4 regions of the Bacillus sp. 05T21 genome follow, and region 1 is predicted to be linked to each of the others. Evidence: riboswitches for the same ligand, from Rfam matches in the RefSeq annotation. Region 1 holds a riboswitch; each other region holds the start of a gene.
What was found. Region 1 has a riboswitch for S-adenosylmethionine ahead of AC1DKZ_RS06080 (Na+/H+ antiporter NhaC family protein). Riboswitches for the same ligand answer to the same signal wherever they lie in the genome.
Positions count from the first base shown of each region.

Region 2: another riboswitch for S-adenosylmethionine. It lies ahead of AC1DKZ_RS24585 (MetQ/NlpA family ABC transporter substrate-binding protein); the one in region 1 lies ahead of AC1DKZ_RS06080 (Na+/H+ antiporter NhaC family protein).
Region 3: another riboswitch for S-adenosylmethionine. It lies ahead of AC1DKZ_RS21930 (sugar ABC transporter substrate-binding protein); the one in region 1 lies ahead of AC1DKZ_RS06080 (Na+/H+ antiporter NhaC family protein).
Region 4: another riboswitch for S-adenosylmethionine. It lies ahead of metK (methionine adenosyltransferase); the one in region 1 lies ahead of AC1DKZ_RS06080 (Na+/H+ antiporter NhaC family protein).

Region 1 covers NZ_JBFTMD010000002.1:226,453-231,344, reverse strand. Annotated here, with positions in the region: gene AC1DKZ_RS06095 (murein hydrolase activator EnvC family protein) at 1-112, opposite strand, end outside; gene gltP (glutamate/aspartate:proton symporter GltP) at 604-1,878, shown strand; gene AC1DKZ_RS06085 (ribonuclease FAU-1 family protein) at 1,946-2,464, shown strand; SAM riboswitch class I at 2,585-2,690, shown strand; gene AC1DKZ_RS06080 (Na+/H+ antiporter NhaC family protein) at 2,785-4,101, shown strand; gene AC1DKZ_RS06075 (GNAT family N-acetyltransferase) at 4,170-4,592, opposite strand.
Region 2 covers NZ_JBFTMD010000019.1:71,005-75,896, forward strand. Annotated here, with positions in the region: gene AC1DKZ_RS24570 (MFS transporter) at 1-267, opposite strand, end outside; gene AC1DKZ_RS24575 (FAD-binding protein) at 264-1,700, opposite strand; gene AC1DKZ_RS24580 (NAD(P)-dependent alcohol dehydrogenase) at 1,901-2,809, shown strand; SAM riboswitch class I at 2,890-3,003, shown strand; gene AC1DKZ_RS24585 (MetQ/NlpA family ABC transporter substrate-binding protein) at 3,089-3,901, shown strand; gene AC1DKZ_RS24590 (methionine ABC transporter ATP-binding protein) at 3,914-4,892, shown strand, end outside.
Region 3 covers NZ_JBFTMD010000015.1:25,008-29,899, reverse strand. Annotated here, with positions in the region: gene AC1DKZ_RS21935 (NCS2 family permease) at 123-1,424, shown strand; SAM riboswitch class I at 1,517-1,622, shown strand; gene AC1DKZ_RS21930 (sugar ABC transporter substrate-binding protein) at 1,710-2,822, shown strand; gene AC1DKZ_RS21925 (sugar ABC transporter ATP-binding protein) at 2,819-4,306, shown strand; gene AC1DKZ_RS21920 (ABC transporter permease) at 4,290-4,892, shown strand, end outside.
Region 4 covers NZ_JBFTMD010000013.1:30,935-35,826, forward strand. Annotated here, with positions in the region: gene AC1DKZ_RS20420 (hypothetical protein) at 1-167, shown strand, start outside; gene AC1DKZ_RS20425 (hypothetical protein) at 174-356, shown strand; gene metK (methionine adenosyltransferase) at 547-1,746, opposite strand; SAM riboswitch class I at 1,916-2,037, opposite strand; gene pckA (phosphoenolpyruvate carboxykinase (ATP)) at 2,266-3,852, shown strand; gene AC1DKZ_RS20440 (hypothetical protein) at 4,154-4,351, shown strand; gene AC1DKZ_RS20445 (ATP synthase subunit I) at 4,817-4,892, opposite strand, start outside.

The DNA of each region.
Region 1 (4,892 bases):
GAATATTAGATAATTTATTCTCATTCGTTTCAGCGTATACGGGTGAAAGTAACGGGGAAACGAAAATCGTTCCAGCTGCTAAAACACTAAATGCTGCAAATTTCTTTTTCATGGTTGTCTTGCTCCTTTCCCTATGAATGTTATATATCATAAGAAGAAGAGTGTCTATCGTTGTAATCATAATGTAAAGAAAATTTTATAATTTTGCTAAGTTTTGTCGGAATTTAGTATCTTTTCGTAGTGTTTGTCATAAATTTAAAATTCTTGAATGTATAGAAAAAGATATCAATTTCTATATTTTTTTGAAAAACATGGGAAATGATGGAATTTCCTATAATGAAACAGTATTTTAAAAACCTATCAATCACTAGTAAGGAATCGATTTCATGTAAGGTTTTCTGACATGAAGTTTGTTTTTGTCAAGAAAATTATTTGCATTCGTGCAAACTTATTTTGTTGTCAGATTTTAAATTTTGATTTATGATTTTCAACAGGGACAAAATGTAGTGAATTGTCGAATAATATGTAATACTCTTAATTTCAAGTTTTATAGAGATAGAATGAGAGATAGAGTGACACATCGAAGAGGGGGTTACCACAAGTATGAAAAGAATAGGACTTGCATGGCAAATTTTAATAGGACTTGCGCTTGGTATTGCAGTTGGGGCGATTTTCTTTGGCAATCCGGAAGTGGTGAAGTACTTACAACCAATTGGTGATATTTTCATCCGATTAATTAAGATGATTGTTGTACCGATTGTTGTAGCGAGTATTGTTGTTGGGGTTGCTGGTGTTGGCGATGTTAAAAAGTTAGGTCGACTAGGCGGAAAAACAATTATTTACTTTGAAATTATTACAACGATTGCAATTGCTGTCGGTCTATTAATAGCAAACATTTTCCAACCTGGAAAAGGCGTTGATATGGATAAGTTAACAAAAACAGATATTTCTAAATATACACATACGACAGAGCAAGTACAAAGTCATTCGTTCGCAGATACGTTTGTAAATATTGTTCCGACGAACATTATGAAATCATTAGCTGAAGGTGATATGCTTGCTATTATCTTCTTCTCAGTATTATTTGGTTTAGGTGTAGCAGCAGTTGGTGAGCGTGGCAAACCAGTTCTACAATTTTTCCAAGGTGTAGCAGATGCAATGTTTTATGTAACGAACCAAGTTATGAAGTTTGCACCATTTGGTGTATTCGCATTAATTGGTGTTACAGTTTCTACATTCGGATTAGCTTCATTAATTCCATTAGGGAAATTACTCATTGTAGTATATGGGGCAATGATCTTCTTCGTTGTAGTTGTATTAGGACTTACAGCGAAAATCTTTGGAATAAACATTTTCCAATTCTTTAAGATTTTAAAAGACGAGCTGATCTTAGCGTATTCTACAGCAAGTTCAGAAACGGTTTTACCGAAAATTATGGAGAAAATGGAAAAGTTCGGTTGTCCGAAAGCAATTACATCCTTCGTTATTCCAACAGGTTATTCATTTAACTTAGATGGATCAACTTTATATCAAGCAATTGCGGCAATTTTCTTAGCTCAAATGTACGGTATTGAATTATCCATTACACAACAAATTACGTTATTACTTGTATTAATGGTTACATCAAAAGGTATCGCGGGTGTACCGGGCGTATCATTCGTTGTATTATTAGCAACACTTGGTACAGTAGGTATTCCAGCTGAAGGTTTAGCGTTTATTGCAGGTATTGACCGTATTCTTGATATGGCTCGTACAGCAGTTAACGTTGTAGGTAACTCTTTAGCGGCTGTAGTTATGTCTAAGTGGGAAGGTCAATATGACGCTGAAAAAGGACAAGCCTATTTAAAAGAGATATCTGAAAAGGGTCAAGCGGCTTAATTATGATTTGAAAAGCTCTCACATATTATGTGAGAGCTTTTCTATATGTAGAAGAGGAGCGGACGTAATGAAACGTAAATATGGTGACGGTTCTTCGTGGAAGCGACTAATAGAGAAGGACTATAGGGTTAAGCAAGTAGAGGATGGAATGTTAGGAATACTGGACATAAAAAAAGTGAGAGAACCTAGTCATAAAGAATACAATGGTAAACAGCTTTGCATTGCAGGTGATGGGTATACATGGATGCAATATTTTATAAACGGGAAAAACTTTGCAATTACAGCTATGTTAGACAATCAAAAACAATTAGTACAATATTATATCGACGTGACGAAAGAATATAAAATAGACGAGCGTGGTTTACCTTATTTTGATGATTTATATTTAGATGTAGTATTGTTACCGAACGGTGAGATCTATGTACTGGATGAAGACGAGTTAGAGGATGCCTATAAAATTGGTGATGTTACAAAAGAAGAATATGAGTTAGCGTGGAATACAACAAAATGGATTATCGCGACGATAAAAAATAGAAAATTTTATTGGATCTCAATATTGGATAAAGAAATCGAAAAGTTAAAATGATTGATTTATTCATATTTTTGTATAATTACCAAAAAAATCTATACAAAAAATAATTGACTTTTGTTTTGTAAGCGAGTAAAGTTAGGAAAGAAATTATTATTAAAAAATAAATATGAAACCTTCTTATAAAGAGAGGCGGAGGGACTGGCCCTACGATGCCTCGGCAGCGGACTCGATTTCAGAGTGCTGTGCCAAATCCAGCAAGCATGTGCTTGAAAGATGAGAAGAGTGTTTCTTATAGATGTATAAGACCTCTTCTCGTTGGAAGAGGTCTTTTGTTATTCATTAGAAAAGGTTGAAAACTAGGGAGAGATGATACTTTGAAAGAAACGAGAGGAAATGGTTTAGCTTTATTACCACTTGGAGTATTTTTGGCGCTATTTATTGGTTCTGGAATTATTACAGGTGATTTCTATAAATTGCCGATACTCGTAGCAATTTCAATTGCTGTAGGAATTGCTTTAGTGATGAATCGTAAGGAAAGCTTTAATGTGAAAGTAGAACGATTTGCTAAAGGTGCAGGAAATCCTGATATTATGATCATGGTTCTGATTTTTGTACTTGCAGGGGCGTTTTCTGAAACAGCAAAAGGAATGGGCGGAGTTGATTCCACTGTTAACTTAGCGTTATCTATTTTGCCACCAGGATTTATCGTTGCTGGAATTTTTGTTATAGGGGCATTTATTTCATTAGCGATGGGAACTTCAATGGGAACAATTGCAGCACTAGCACCAATTGCTGTAGGGATTAGTGGGCAAACTGATATCTCAATAGCACTTGCGATGGCTACTGTTCTGGGCGGAGCGATGTTTGGTGATAATTTATCATTTATTTCAGATACAACAATTGCTGCTGTTCGTTCACAAGGAACAGAAATGAAAGATAAGTTTAAAACGAACTTTTTAATTGTATTACCAGCCGCTATTATTACAATTGTACTATTAGTAATAATTACTTTAGGAAGTGATACACAAGTTAAAGCCCATAGTTTTGACTGGATAAAGATTTTACCGTATGCAGGAGTACTTATTACAGCACTACTTGGCTGGAATGTACTTATTGTGTTAACTGGTGGAACAATATTATCAGGTGCTATCGGCCTTATAGATGGAAGTTACACGTTAGAGAGTTTCTTTAAAAGTGTAACGACTGGAATGGGCGGTATGATGGAGCTAGTACTACTTGCTATATTAATCGGTGGTATGGTTGAACTTATCCAATATAATGGTGGCATTCAATATTTAATGAATCTTTTAACACGTAATATTCGTTCGAAAAAAGGAGCAGAGTTTGGTATTGCTGGCTTAGTGAGTATGACGAATATGTGTACAGCAAATAATACAATCTCTATCATTTTTACAGGTCCGCTTGCGAAAAATATTGCGGATCAGTATGAAATTGATCCCCGTAAATCAGCGAGTGTACTGGATCTTTTCTCTTGCTGTGTACAGGGGTTAATCCCATATGGTGCTCAAATGTTAACAGCGGCAGGATTTGCTGCGTTATCTCCGGTCGAATTGTTACCATATGCATTTTATCCAATTTTAGTTGGAGTATGTGGAATCATTTCTATATTAATTGGTTTCCCGAGATTTTCTAAAGTGGCGGAAAAAAAAGAGTATCATAAAACTGCATAACATAAAGAGACATTTATTATTAGCAGTTGAAAACGCTCGGAGAACATTCTCTGAGCGTTTTTTATTATTTATAAATCCTTTTTCAAATAGTAGTGTTTATAATCTCTTCCTACGTTATCGAGGATACCATACTCTTTATAACCATATTTTTTATAGAAATCTAATGCTTGAAAGCTTAAAGTGTCAACTTTTATAAAATCACAATTTCTTTCTAAAGCGATTTTTTCTACTTCTAATAACAGTTTAGTTCCATACCCTAATGCACGTACATCTTCATCGATGATAAAAGAGTGAATCTCTAACCAATTCCAACAGACTTCACCTAATATTCCCCCGCATATTTTACCATTTTCATCTTTAAGAAATAAATGAATCTCTAAGTATCTGTCTCTTAAATCAGATGGAAAGTGCTTTAAATTATATTCATAAAGCTTATTGTTTATATAGTTTTTAGCGGCGGTATTGATTTCTTTCGTAATGTGTAAATTCATGATATATCCCCTTTAATTTAAATGTAGCCTTCTGATTTATTTTAACATAATTTTCTTAATAATATATTTATTGCGATTTAATAAACGTTTGTATGTATTGCTAATTTTTTGGACGCGCAAGTTGAGATTTTCATCCGTTATTGAATAAGAATTTTTCTGTATCTATACGCATCGCATACATGTTCGTTTTGCAAAAGGCTGAATTTAACTCAGTCTTAAGTCTGAGTTAAAAACGGTTCTTAAGCTCGTTATGAAAAAATGAAAAAATAGTTAAGATAAGAGTATCAAATCGAAGGGAGG
Region 2 (4,892 bases), on a different contig from region 1:
AACTTCTGTTGCAATAGGGAAAAAAAGCATTAATATAGCCATGGACCATGCGTATATAATTAATAACTTTCTATCACCTACCCTATCAGAGATTCTTCCAACTAACGGATATACTAGAGCTGAAGTTAAGGCAAATAAGCCGTACGCCCAGCCAAATTGCGAGAAACTATTTCCTACATTTCGAAGCAATAGTATATAAAAAGGAAATACCATACTACCCGCCATCATAATAATGCTTTGTGAGGCTACAAATCTTCTATATGTCATTTGCTATACTCCTTATAAAATAAATTCACAAACCTTTCCTCTGGGTCTACTTCCTTCTTCTTCTGAAGGAATTCTTCTATGCGAGGATACGCTTTCTTTAGTTGCTCCTTTTCCGGATAAGAATAATACGGTAAATAATAACTTCCATTATGCTTTAACGTAACATCAATCATCTTTTGAATGACCACTTTTGTTTTCTTTATTTCATCTTCAGAACGCCCTTGATTAATTAGAAGCACAAGCGCAAACATATCATCTTTCGCATAAGATAGCACCGCATTCTCATTCTTTTCTACATAGCGGATTGTGATGTTAAGAAGGTTTAATTCCTCTTCATTTAAAACACTTCGCAAATCATCTATATACTCTGCAAAACCATCTATCGGTACAAAGTACTCTTGTAAAACTTCGGTCAAGTTTGGATTATCGTATTCCATAAAAGCACTATCAGATCTCATTACGTTATTTCGAGTTTCGTACTTACCATCTGTACGTTCAAAATAACTTCTTTGTATATCCCAAAATGCGCCCTTTCCCCAGTCACTATAACGTGATAACCCAAGTAAGAATTTCGGCGCAGCTATAATATTTTCTTCTTTTAATTTGCTGTACTCTCCCAGCTTCTGTTGATCTTCTGCCAGTACATAATCTGTCACATACATTTCTTTTAAAAATGAATTTGGGGCAACAGAAATACGTGCTAAATGCATACGTATATTCTCGTCCCTTCGCACTTTATTCTTAAAGTATGAAGAGTATTCTTTATAATCTAGTACCTTCGTGTCCGTTTCATACAATTCATCGTTTGTTAACTGTAGCGTCACATCTAAAATCACACCAAATAATCCATATCCTCCAATTACATACGGAAACAAGTCAGCATTTTCTTCTCTATTTACATTACGCACCGTACCATCTGCCATTAACAATCTGAACGACTCTACTGTATCAATCAATGCTTCATGACGAATATCACGCCCATGTACATTTACACTTAATGAACCACCAACAGTAAAAATATTTTGAGATTGCATCACTTGAACTGCAAGACCATATGGATTGATTTTCTTTTGAATGTCATTCCATGTGACACCACTTTGCACCCTAATCCTCTTCTTCTCCGGATCGAATTCTAATATTTCATTATATCCTTTCATATCAAGCATCGTACCGTTCGGATAATACGTCTGTCCGCCTTGGCTATGTTGCATACCTGCAATAGAAATCTTCTCTCCAGAAACAGTTGCATCTTGTACTAACTTTTTTAATGAACTTTCATCCTCAGCATTTTCAACACGTTTAATTTTCGTTGGAAGCAACTTCCCTACATCACTCATAATAGGATGATCCAGTTGCTCTTTGTATGTATATATAGAAGTCGCGAGCAACACTGTATACGCTACAATAACAACTACTATCTTTCTTTTTTCCAAATGGCACTCTCCTCGTTTGAAATTCTAATCTCACTAGTACTTCTCTCTATTCTTATTGTACCTACTTTCTTAAAAGGAAAATACTACACTGTAAAAAAGAACTAGCTTTCTTTTACTTATTATGAAGTGAAACTATAAGCATGATTTAAAAAATATTTAAATATGATGTAGAGGAAAATAACTTAATTCAGGAGGTCGCTATGAAAGCAATTATTTGCACAAAATACGGGCCACCTAACGTTCTCAAGCTTCAAGACGTAAAGAAACCCACTCCTAAAAAGAATGAAGTGTTAGTTAAGATTCACGCAACAAGTGTAACAACTGGAGATTGTAGAATGCGAAGCTTTACTAGTCCCCTTTTATTTTGGATTCCTATGCGAATTGTATTAGGTTTTAGGAAACCGAGAAAGCCTATACTCGGTGTAGAGTTATCTGGTGAAATTGAGGAAGTAGGAACAGATGTAACTCAATTCAAAAAGGGGGATCACATCTTTGCATTAACAGGACTTAACGTTGGTGGTTATGCTGAATACACATGTGTACATGAAAGCGGATTGATAGCATTAAAACCTACCAATGTGACGTATGATGAAGCTGCAGTTATTCCTTTCGGCGGAACTTCAGCATTACATTTTTTGAGAAAAGGACACATAAAAAAAGGACAGCAAGTACTTATATATGGCGCTTCCGGATCAGTAGGTACTGCCGCTGTACAACTTGCTAAATATTTCGGCGCGACTGTTACAGCTGTTTGTAGTAATTCAAATTTTGAGCTAGTGCAATCTTTAGGGGCTGATAACGTAATTGATTATATGAAAGAAGATTTTGCTGAACGAGGCGAACGCTACGATATTATATTTGATGCAGTTGGAAAGTATAAAAAATCCCTTTGTGAAAGAGCGTTAACGCCTAATGGAAAATACGTATCTGTTAATGGAACAATGGCAAAGGTCAGTAAAGACGATATGAACCTATTAAAACAACTAGCTGAAACAGAAAAGCTAAAACCTGTTATTGATAGAACTTACCGATTGGAAGAAGTTTCAGAAGCTCATACGTATGTAGAGATGGGACATAAGAAAGGCAATGTTTCGATTACCTTAAAATAAAATATATTCAGAAAATAACATTGACAATTCCTTTTGTAAGATTTACTATTAGTACCATATTTAAAAACTACATACACATACTCTTATCAAGAGTGGCGGAGGGACTGGCCCGATGATGCCCGGCAACCGAGCTTATAACGTATAAGCTAAGGTGCTAATTCCTGCAGAACGATTTTCGTTTTGGAAGATAAGAGAGGAACCTATTTCGTCTATTCGGCACCTCTCTTATTTTTGAGAGGTGCTTTTTATTTTGGAACGTATATTAAGGGGGAATTATAGATGAAAAAGATATTATTAAGTATTGTAAGTGGAGCTGTATTATTGTTAGGCGCATGTGGTGCTAATTCGGATAAAGAGGTAAAAGCATTAGATGAGAAAAAGATTACAGTTGGTGTAACAGGCGGACCGCATGAACAAATTTTTGAAAAGGTGAAAGAAGTTGCAGCAAAAGATGGCCTCCAAATCGATATAAAGGTATTTAATGATTATGTAGCACCAAACGTATCTTTAGATGAAAAAAGCCTCGATGTAAATAGCTACCAAACAAAATCTTATTTAGACGTATTTAAAGCTGAACGTAATATGAAATTAACTGAAGTATTTTCCACAGTAACATTCCCTATGGGTATATACTCTAAAAACTTAAAAGATGTAAAAGAATTAAAAGAGGGCGACGCAATTGCTGTCCCAAATGACCCAACAAATGAGTTGCGTGCTTTAAAGCTATTTGAAAAAGCAGGTGTTTTAAAAGTTGATCCAAAAGCTACAGAAAAAGCGACTGCAAAAGATGTAATTGAAAATCCGAAAAATTTAAAGATTGTTGAATTAGAGGCATCTCAATTACCAACGCAGCTAAGTGAAGTGAAGGCAGCTGCGATTAATACAAACTTTGCATTAGGTGCAAAATTAAGTCCAGCAAAAGATTCTATTTTCCGCGAGGGAAAAGATTCACCATATGTGAACTGGGTCGTTGTTCGTACTGAAAATAAAGATGATGCTGTTGTAAATAAATTAAAGAAAGCTTATCAATCTAAAGAAGTAAAAGATTTCATTGAGAAAAAATTCGATGGTTCTGTTTTACCGTCTTGGTAGGAGCTGACTATAATGATTGAATTAAAAAACATCTCCAAAGTATTTTCAACAAAAAAAGGGAATGTTGAGGCCCTTAAACCAACTTCCCTTAAAGTAAAAAAGGGTGAAGTATTTGGAATCATCGGATATAGCGGCGCTGGTAAAAGTACATTAATTCGTTGTGTAAATTTATTAGAAAAACCAACGACAGGAAATATCATTATAAACGAACAAGATTTAACAACCTTATCGACGAAAGAACTCGCAAAAGCGAGACAAAAAATCGGCATGATTTTTCAAGGATTCAATTTACTTAAAACCGTTACCGTTTATGAAAACATCGCACTACCCTTACGCCTATCTGGTCTTCCCAAAAATGAAATTGCAAAAAGGGTAGAAAAGTATTTACGCATTGTTGATCTCTTTAATAAAAAAGATGCCTATCCAAGTGAATTATCTGGTGGTCAAAAACAACGTGTAGCAATCGCTCGCGCACTATCTCATGAGCCAGAAGTTTTATTAAGTGATGAAGCAACGAGCGCATTAGATCCGGAAACGACCGATTCTATTCTTGATTTATTATTAAAGATCAACGAAGAAATCGGAATTACGATTTTGCTAATTACACACGAAATGAATGTCATCCAGCGTATTTGTGACCAAGTTGCTGTAATGGAACATGGATCTGTCGTTGAAAGTGGAACAGTGAAGGACATTTTTACAGATCCACAACATGTAACAACGAAGAAATTTGTAAATAGCGCGTTTGCAGCTAAAATTCCAGAAGAGGTACAGAAAGAACTACAAAGCACCGGGGAAATCGTAACACTTTCATTTATAGGAACCGCTTCAGGAGAACCAGCGTTAGCTGTCGCTACAAAACGTTTCCACGTATATCCTAATATTTTATCAGGCAATATTACGCAGTTAAAACATGAGGCATATGGGAAACTGGTCGTTCATATGCAAGGTGAAAAAAGTGAAGTACACCGTGCCTTATCATTTTTACAAG
Region 3 (4,892 bases), on a different contig from region 1:
ATTTACGACATAAAATATGAGTTGTTCTAAAGTTTTTATGCAAAACTATTGCAAAATAGTTAAAAAACGAATATTATATATAACTGTTGTGAAAATTATTCGTAAAAAGAAAGGATGTTTATATGTTTAACCTTTCAAAACATAAAACTTCTATTAAAACTGAAATTATGGCAGGTATTATTACCTTTTTAACAATGGCATATATCATTGTCGTAAACCCTGTCATCCTTGGGGATGCAGGTGTTCCGTTTGAACAAGCATTTACAGCTACAATTATCGCTGCTGTTGTCGGAACATTATTTATGGCGATCTTTACTAATTTACCAATCGCAATTGCACCAGGTATGGGATTAAATGCTTACTTCTCTTATTCTGTTGTAAAAGCCCATGAAGGCATGACTTTCGCAATTGCATTTTCTGCTGTATTCGTAGCAGGTATGATTTTAATTTTGTTATCATTCACATCTTTCCGTACGAAATTAATGGAAGTAATTCCTGAGAACTTAAAACATGCACTTACTGCTGGTATCGGTCTTTTTATTGCTTTTATCGGTTTGCGCTTAACGGGAATTGTTACAAAAAATGATGCAAACTTAGTTGGGCTTGGCGATCTTCACTCTGCTCCAGTTCTACTAGCATTAGCTGGCCTTGGAATTACAATTATCCTTATGTCTTTAAATATAAACGGGGCACTATTTATCGGAATGTTATTAACTGGTATTATTGCTTACTTCACAGGTCAATTAATATTTTCAAGCGGCGTTACATCAATGCCTGGATTACCAGAAGGAATTATCGTTTCAAATCCAATTACTGCTGTATCTGATGTAATTAACTACGGATTATACGGCGTTGTGTTCTCATTCTTCCTTGTTACACTATTCGATACAACAGGTACACTACTTGGCGTTGCACAACAAGGTGGATTTATGAAAGATGGAAAGCTTCCAAAAGCAGGACGAGCTCTTCTATCTGACTCATTCTCAGCAACAATTGGAGCTATGTTCGGAACAACACCATCAACAGCTTACATTGAATCATCTGCTGGTGTTGCAGCTGGTGGCCGTACTGGTTTAACAACTGTTACAGTAGCTGTTCTATTTGCATTAGCAGCATTCTTCGGACCGTTAGTGAGCGCTGTTTCTGGCGTTTCAGCTATTACAGCACCATCACTAATTATCGTTGGTAGTCTTATGATGGGCTCAGTTCGCCACATCGATTGGGATACATTCGATGAAGCATTCCCAGCATTTTTAGTAATCTTAAGCATGCCACTTACATCAAGTATCTCAACAGGTATTGCACTTGGATTTATTTCATACCCACTTATGAAAGTGGCAAAAGGACAATTCCGTGCTGTTCACCCACTTGTGTATTTATTCGGGATCTTGTTCGCTTATCAATTAGTTTTCTTACCACATTAAAATCCCTCGTTGTGAGGGATTTTTTATTTACAAAAAAACATTTGACAACAGCATACACTTATGGAATAATTCGAAATAGTTAAATATTCGATGTCTTATCAAGAGCAGGTGGAGGGATGAGCCCTACGAAGCCCGGCAACCGACCCATTTATGGGCACGGTGCTAATTCTTACAACACATTGTGTTGAAAGATAAGAGTAATATGATAAGACGTCTTTTCTATATGAAAAGACGTTTTTATTTTCACTCCCTCCTCTCTTTTCTTAATTTAGGAGGGATTTTTTTATGAAAAAATTATGTTCCACCGTACTCATTATTCTCTTACTCGCATTAACAGCTTGCACAAATGAACAAGATGCTATCTCTTCACAAAAGCAACAAACGGTGAAGAAAGAAGCTACTACAGCAGCAAATCATTTACAAACAGAAATTCCAAGCCAAGTAAAAAACCCATTAAAAATCGCATTAATTATGCAAATGTCCATCGGAACTTTTTCCTCTCAATATATTGAGGGTGTCAAAAAACAAGTCGAGCTATTCGGCGGCAGTGTGCAAGTCTACAATTCTGATAATGATTTAGCAAAAATGGCAGCAAATCTAGATACTGCTATTAATTCAAAAGTTGATGGTATTTTAATTGATCACGGTCGCTCTGAAGCACTAAAACCCGGAGTAGAAAAAGCATTACAAGCGAATATTCCTGTAGTTGCATTTGATAACGACCTACGCTTACCAGGCGTAACGATTATTGATCAAGATGACTATAGTCTTGCATGGAAATCATTAAAAACGTTAGCGGAAGATCTGAATGGACAAGGGAATATCGCCGTCGTATGGGTTGGCGGATTTGCTCCAATGGAACGTCGCAATGTTATCATTGATGCTTTTTATAAACGTTATCCAAATATAAAAGAAGTTGCACGCTTTGGTACCGCTAGTAATAACACACCACTTGATACGCAAACACAAGTAGAGGCTTTACTAAAAAAATATCCGAAAAAAGGTGATTTACAAGCTATTTTCGCTTCGTGGGATGAGTTTGCTAAGGGGGCCGTCAAAGCACTCGAACAAGCTGGTCGTACAGATATAAAAGTATACAGCATTGACTTAAGTAATGAAGATTTACAACTCATGCAAAAAGAAAATTCACCTTGGACTGCTACGGCTGCAACCGATCCAGCTGAAGTCGGTAAAGTTCAAGTGCGTTTCTTATACAAGAAAATCGCTGGTGAACAAACGCCCGATATTTATTCACTAGAACCTTATTTAGTAAAGAAAAATAGTTTGCCACAAGAAAATATAACGATGGATCAATTATCAAAACATATAAACGGTTGGGGAGACTCGAAAGATGCATATTCACCTTGGATGAAAAAATTAGAGAAGGAGAAAAAATGATGACATTCTCTCTTCAAAACATTACATATTCTTATCACATCTCTACCCCTGTACTAGAAAATGTTTCTATTAACATACAAAAAGGAAAAGTTCACGCTTTACTAGGAATGAATGGTGCAGGAAAAAGTACTTTACTAAAAATAGCAACTGGTGAAATTCAACCAGTTGCTGGGAATATAAAAATTGATAATCAGTCTATTTCCTTTACTTCACCACGCGATGCAAAAAAGCATGGTATTTCTTTCGTAACACAAGAAGTGGATCACGGACTTATTCCTGGATTATCTGTATTAGAAAATGTACTAATCGATCATTTAGCAATGCAAAATAAAGCACTATTTTCAAAATCAAAATTAGTGGCACTCGCTAAACAATACTTGCAAGCTGTACAGGCCGACTTAAATATTCTTGAAGATGTTTCAAACTGCTCATTACATGAAAAACAATTACTTCTCATCGCAAGAGCTCTATCTAACAATACAAATTATCTTTTATTAGATGAGCCAACTTCTTCTCTTGGACCAAAAGAAGTCGAAACCTTTGGGAAACTATTAAAAGATTTAACATCAAAAGGAATTGGCATCATCCTGATTTCTCATCGTTTATCAGAGATTCGAAAATTTGCGGATGAAGTAACTGTTTTATATAAAGGTAAAGTTGCACTTTCTAAAGCCATTACAACGATTACGGATCAACAAATTGTTGAAGCAATGACTGGAAAACAACTTACACTTCCTATTAATACAACACCAAAACTCGGGAGCGAAGAAATATTGAAAGTACAAGAACTTCAATTACATAAAGACCATCCTCCGCTTTCTCTTACAGTACGAAAAGGAGAAACTGTTGTGATATACGGATTAATTGGAAGCGGAAAAACAACACTTGCTGAAACTTTATTTGGTGCCCGTCATACTTATCAAGCAGAAATCGACGGTCAAAATATAGCGATTAAAACACCGCGGGATGCGATTAAAGCGAAAATTGCACTTGTACCAGAAGAAAGAAGAAAACAAGGCGTATTTCTTTCGGAAGACATTATAAGTCACACAAATTTACACCAATCAGGTTGGAGACGAAAACAAACCGAATTAAATAATGCTACTGCGGCAATTACTACTTTCGGCATCTCACCAAATGATCCAAAAGCCTTTATTCATTCACTTAGCGGTGGAAACCAGCAAAAAGTCTCGATTGCAAAGTGGAATGGATTCAAACCTAATCTATTTCTTTTGGACGAGCCAACTAAAGGTGTAGACGTCGCTGCGAAACAAGACATTTTTCAATCCATTCGCAACATTACAGATGGCGGAAATTCCGTAATTTATTTCACAGGAGAACAAGATGAAGCGCTACATATCGCCGATCGTATTCTCATACTAGCAAACGGCGAATTTGTAGGTGAGTACTTGCCGAATGACCTATCTCCTGAACAGCTTTTACATTTATCTGAAGGGAGCTTTTCCATTGAATCTCATTCATAAAACTAAGAAGTTATATTTACCTACCCATCTTTTTTATCAATTTAGCACGATTGCTATCATTATAGGTGTTACAATTTTTTTCTCTATCGCCAACGATTCTTTTTTAACCTACAACAATATTAGTGATATTTTACGTTCTATTTCTATTGTAACGTTACTCGCAATTGGCGTTACCTTTACATTAATTGTAGATGGATTTGATTTATCAGTCGGCTCTACCGCTAGTTTAGCCACAATTACCGCGGCTTCTTGTCTCGTTTTATATCGACAAGAACTAATAGTCACACTCCTTATTCCTATTCTTTGTGGACTATTAGTTGGATTATTAAATGCACTACTCGTTATCCGAATTAAGCTACCAGATTTACTAGCTACATTAAGTATCATGTATATCGTGAATGGACTACACTTAACATTCTCAAAAGGATCTTCTATTTATGAAGGAATGTCTGGTGCCACAGGACATTTTATTCCATCCTTTTTATTTATCGGTCAGGGCTCTGTTTTAGGAATCCCAGTCCCTGTCATTATCATGCTTAGCGTCGTTTTGATTGCATATTTATTTTTAGAAAAAACAACGTACGGT
Region 4 (4,892 bases), on a different contig from region 1:
AAAAATTAACAACAACATTCATCCTCTTATTTGTTGCTTCCATCACTGTCGGTTTTTCTCTAAAAGGAGCAATTCCATACGCTACATTAGTGAGTATTATATTCGCAACGCTATTTTTACTGAGCAGTGCTTTTTGCGCAGGAAAAGCACGCCAACTGAAAGGGTGACCGTCTATGTTCCGTAAGAAACCAATCCTTTGTAAATCATGTGAAAAGGAAATACAAACGTATGAAAAAGCGTGGATTCATATGCCATTTCCGGCAAGTGGTATGACAAATATGAAGAAGTATATTGAGCTAGACGGGGAAGTTTATTGTAGTTCTTGCATTCAAGTAGTAAATAAAGTGAAACTTTAATCAGTGGGGATTTTGTTCTTCCCCACTGATTATTAGTTGAACCAATCGGGCTTTTACGGGCAGTTAGCCTCCTACCTAACTTTTTTGCTTTACAGCCGAATTTTGAGGTGGGAGGCTTACTGCCCGTTAATGCGGGATAAAACCAAATAAAAAAAGCTTTGCGACACGCGCAAAGCTTTTTTTTCATATATTATAGACCAGCTTGCTCTTTTAAAGTAGCTGCTTTGTCTGTACGTTCCCATGTAAGATCTACATCAGTACGTCCGAAGTGGCCGTAAGCTGCTGTTTGTTTGTAAATTGGGCGACGTAAGTCTAGCATTTTAATAATACCAGCTGGGCGAAGATCGAAGTTGTTACGAACTAGTTCTACTAGTACGTCTTCAGATACTTTACCAGTGCCAAATGTATCAACTGAAATTGATACTGGTTGCGCTACGCCGATTGCGTATGCAAGTTGTACTTCTGCTTTGTCAGCAAGACCAGCTGCTACGATATTTTTCGCAACATAACGAGCTGCATATGCTGCAGAGCGGTCAACTTTTGTTGCATCTTTACCAGAGAATGCACCACCGCCATGGCGAGCGTATCCACCGTAAGTATCAACGATAATTTTACGTCCTGTTAAACCAGCATCACCTTGTGGTCCACCAATTACGAAGCGGCCAGTTGGGTTAATGAAGAATTTCGTTTCTCCATCCATTAATTCTGCTGGAACTACAGCTTTAATTACATGCTCTTTTAAATCGCGATCGATTTCTTCCCACGTAACATCTGGATGATGCTGTGTAGAAATTACGATTGTATCTACACGTACAGGTTTACCATTTTCATCATACTCAACTGTAACTTGCGTTTTTCCATCCGGACGTAAGTATGATAATGTGTCATCTTTACGTACTTCAGTTAAACGGCGAGCTAATTTGTGAGCAAGCGAGATTGGAAGTGGCATTAATTCTTGTGTTTCATTACATGCGAAGCCAAACATTAAACCTTGGTCTCCCGCACCAATTGCCTCAATCTCAGCGTCAGTCATTAGACCTTCGCGTGCTTCTAGTGCTTGGTCAACACCCATAGCGATGTCAGCAGATTGCTCATCGATAGATGTTAAAACTGCACAAGTTTCTGCATCGAATCCGTATTTTGCGCGTGTGTAACCAATGCCTTGAATTGTTTCACGAACGATTTTTGGAATATCTACGTAAGTAGAAGTCGTAATTTCCCCCGCTACCAATACTAAACCAGTTGTTACAGTTGTTTCACAAGCTACACGTGCATTTGCGTCCTTTGCTAAGATCGCATCTAAAATTGAATCAGAAATTTGGTCACAAATTTTATCTGGATGTCCTTCAGTTACAGACTCAGATGTGAACAGATGACGTTTTTTTGTCATGTGGTAAACCTCCCTACAGTAATTGTATATATTGTACGGAACTCATCCTTAATTTGCCACAAACTGCGACATACATTTATTCTCCCACACAAGCATACAGAAAAACCTTTCCTACTTAACATAGAGGAAAGGTTTAATTTGCTACTTGCATACTGCTTTTTGCCCTTTGCTCTTATCGTTCGAGACCGTTAGCCTCGCACAGGTTTTAGCACCTATTCACCTGTATTTACCACTACAAGTGAGGTTGCTGGGCTTCATCGGGCCTGTCCCTCCGCCAGCTCGGGATAAGAGAGTATCCGTCCCAACCTATACTAAAGAAATGATATTCATTTGTCAATTAATATTCACATTTTCCTGAAAGTTTTTCTCAATACCCATAGAATGAAATATTAATAGGGAAATGATACATTCACACAAACAAAAATAAATAAATAGTATACATTATTTATATAATTGTGTTATACTATTGATGGGGATTACGAGAAATATTTCATTAAATGAAAAGGATGGTATATAAATATGAGTACTGTGAATGTCCAAATTGGTTTACATGAATTATTGAACGGAAGCAATGCACAGATTCAATTAAGTGTTCCGCAATTAGTGGAAAAAGTATTAATGCGAAACGAAGGGAAATTAACTTCTACTGGTGCCGTTTCTGCTTCAACAGGAAAATACACAGGACGTTCTCCTAAAGATAAATTTATTGTGAAGGAAGCATCGGTTGCTGACAAAATTGCTTGGGGAGCCGTGAACCAACCGATCTCTGAAGAACATTTTAATAAATTATATATAAAAGTTTTAGAATACTTAAAAGAAAAAGAAGAGTTATTCATCTTCAAAGGATTTGCTGGCGCTGATCGCAACTATCGCCTACCAATTCAAGTTGTTAACGAATATGCATGGCATAATTTGTTCGTACATCAATTGTTTATTCGTCCAAATGAAGAAGAATTAGCAACTCACGAATCAGAGTTCACAATTGTTTCTGCACCAAACTTCAAAGCAGATCCAGCAATTGACGGTACAAATTCTGAAGCATTCATTATGGTTTCATTCGAAAAACGTATCGTACTAATCGGTGGTACAGAATATGCTGGAGAAATGAAAAAATCAATCTTCTCTATTATGAACTTCTTACTACCTGAACAAGACATTCTTTCTATGCACTGCTCTTCAAACGTAGGCGAAGAAGGCGACGTAGCACTATTCTTCGGTTTATCTGGAACAGGCAAAACAACATTATCTGCTGATCCAAACCGTAAATTAATCGGTGACGATGAGCACGGTTGGTCTGATAACGGCGTATTCAATATTGAAGGCGGTTGCTATGCAAAATGTGTAAACCTTTCTCATGAGAAAGAACCACAAATCTTCGATGCAATCAAATTTGGTTCAGTTTTAGAAAACGTTGTCATTGATGGTCAAACACGCATCGCTGACTATAACGATACTACTTTAACAGAAAATACACGTGCTGCATACCCTATGCATGCGATTGACAATATCGTACTGCCAAGTGTTGCAGGACATCCAAATACAATTATTTTCTTAACTGCTGATGCATCTGGCGTATTGCCTCCAATCAGCAAGTTATCAAAAGAGCAAGCTATGTACCATTTCTTAAGCGGTTACACTAGTAAGCTAGCAGGAACAGAGCGCGGTGTTACATCTCCGCAAGCTACATTCTCTACTTGCTTCGGTTCACCGTTCTTACCGCTTGATGCATCTCGTTATGCTGAAATGCTTGGTGAAAAAATCGAGAAACATGATGCGAAAGTATTCTTAGTAAACACTGGCTGGACTGGTGGCGAATACGGCGTTGGTAAACGTATGAACTTAGGTTACACTCGTGCAATGATTCAAGCAGCACTAAGCGGTGAACTTGCTAAAGCCGAAACTGCAAAACACGACATCTTTGGCCTTGAAGTACCTCGTCATGTTCCAGGTGTACCTGATGAAGTATTAATGCCTGAACAAACTTGGGCTGATAAAGATGCTTACAAAGCGAAAGCAATTGAGCTTGCAAACGAATTTAAAGAAAACTTCAAAAAATTCGATAGCGTTTCTGAAGCTATTATTAACTTAGGCGGTCCAATCGCTTAATTACAAATTTTCTGTTGGAATAACCCTTTTACTCATATGAATAAGTGTCGTGTAACCGTAAAGTTCCGCGTACTCACCGACAAAACCCAATGCGGCTTAACGGTTACACACACTTACATAAAAAAGAAGCTTACGTTAAAAACGTAAGCTTCTTTCTATATCTTATATAAAGTGAAACTTTAATCTCTTCATCTATTGCATACCAATACCCATAAATTTACAGAAAATTCTTTTTATAATCATTCATTTGTAGTTTCCTATGATATGATATAATTTACATATAAAGGAAAGGGTGAGGCCCATGAAAAATTTTTCTCGTACAGGAAAAATTTTATTCAGTTATGGAGCGATTCAAATGTTTTGGGGACTTGTGATGCTTAACGTTAATTTATTTGAGCATACAAGTAAAACGATAAAATACATTATTCTAATTATCGGAATAGCTTGTTGTATTGTATCCAACTTTTTTAAAGAACCTAAGAGTCATACTACTAAGTGATTTCATATTAACTTATTGGAAGCGGAAACCTATATTTTATACAAAGTTACGCTTCCTGTTGTACTATCCACCGCCGGATCCCTTATTCCAGAGTAAGCCAATTTTCAATTTAAGTAACCAGATTTTCATTTATACAAATCACGGCTTCGAACATATAAACTATTTTCCCACTCACTACATCCTTCTGGTTTCACACCGTATGGGACTAAAAAAGGATCTGACCGCTTCTATCCACCGCCAGATCCTCTATTCCATCTAAAAAAGTTCCAAACCTAATTTTCAATTGATATACTCGGATTTTCAAACATACAAACCACGGCTTCGAACATATAAACTATTCCCCCACTCACTACATCCTTCTGGTTTCACACCGCATGGAAACAAAAAAAGGCCCTAACCGCTTCTATCCACCGCTGGATCCTCTATTCCATCTAAAAAGAGGCTCTTTTAGCTCTTTTAGCTCTTTTAACCCTTTGTTAATTCTTCTTCATCCTTCATACTATAATAACCTAAATTAATAACGATTAAGAAATAACCACCC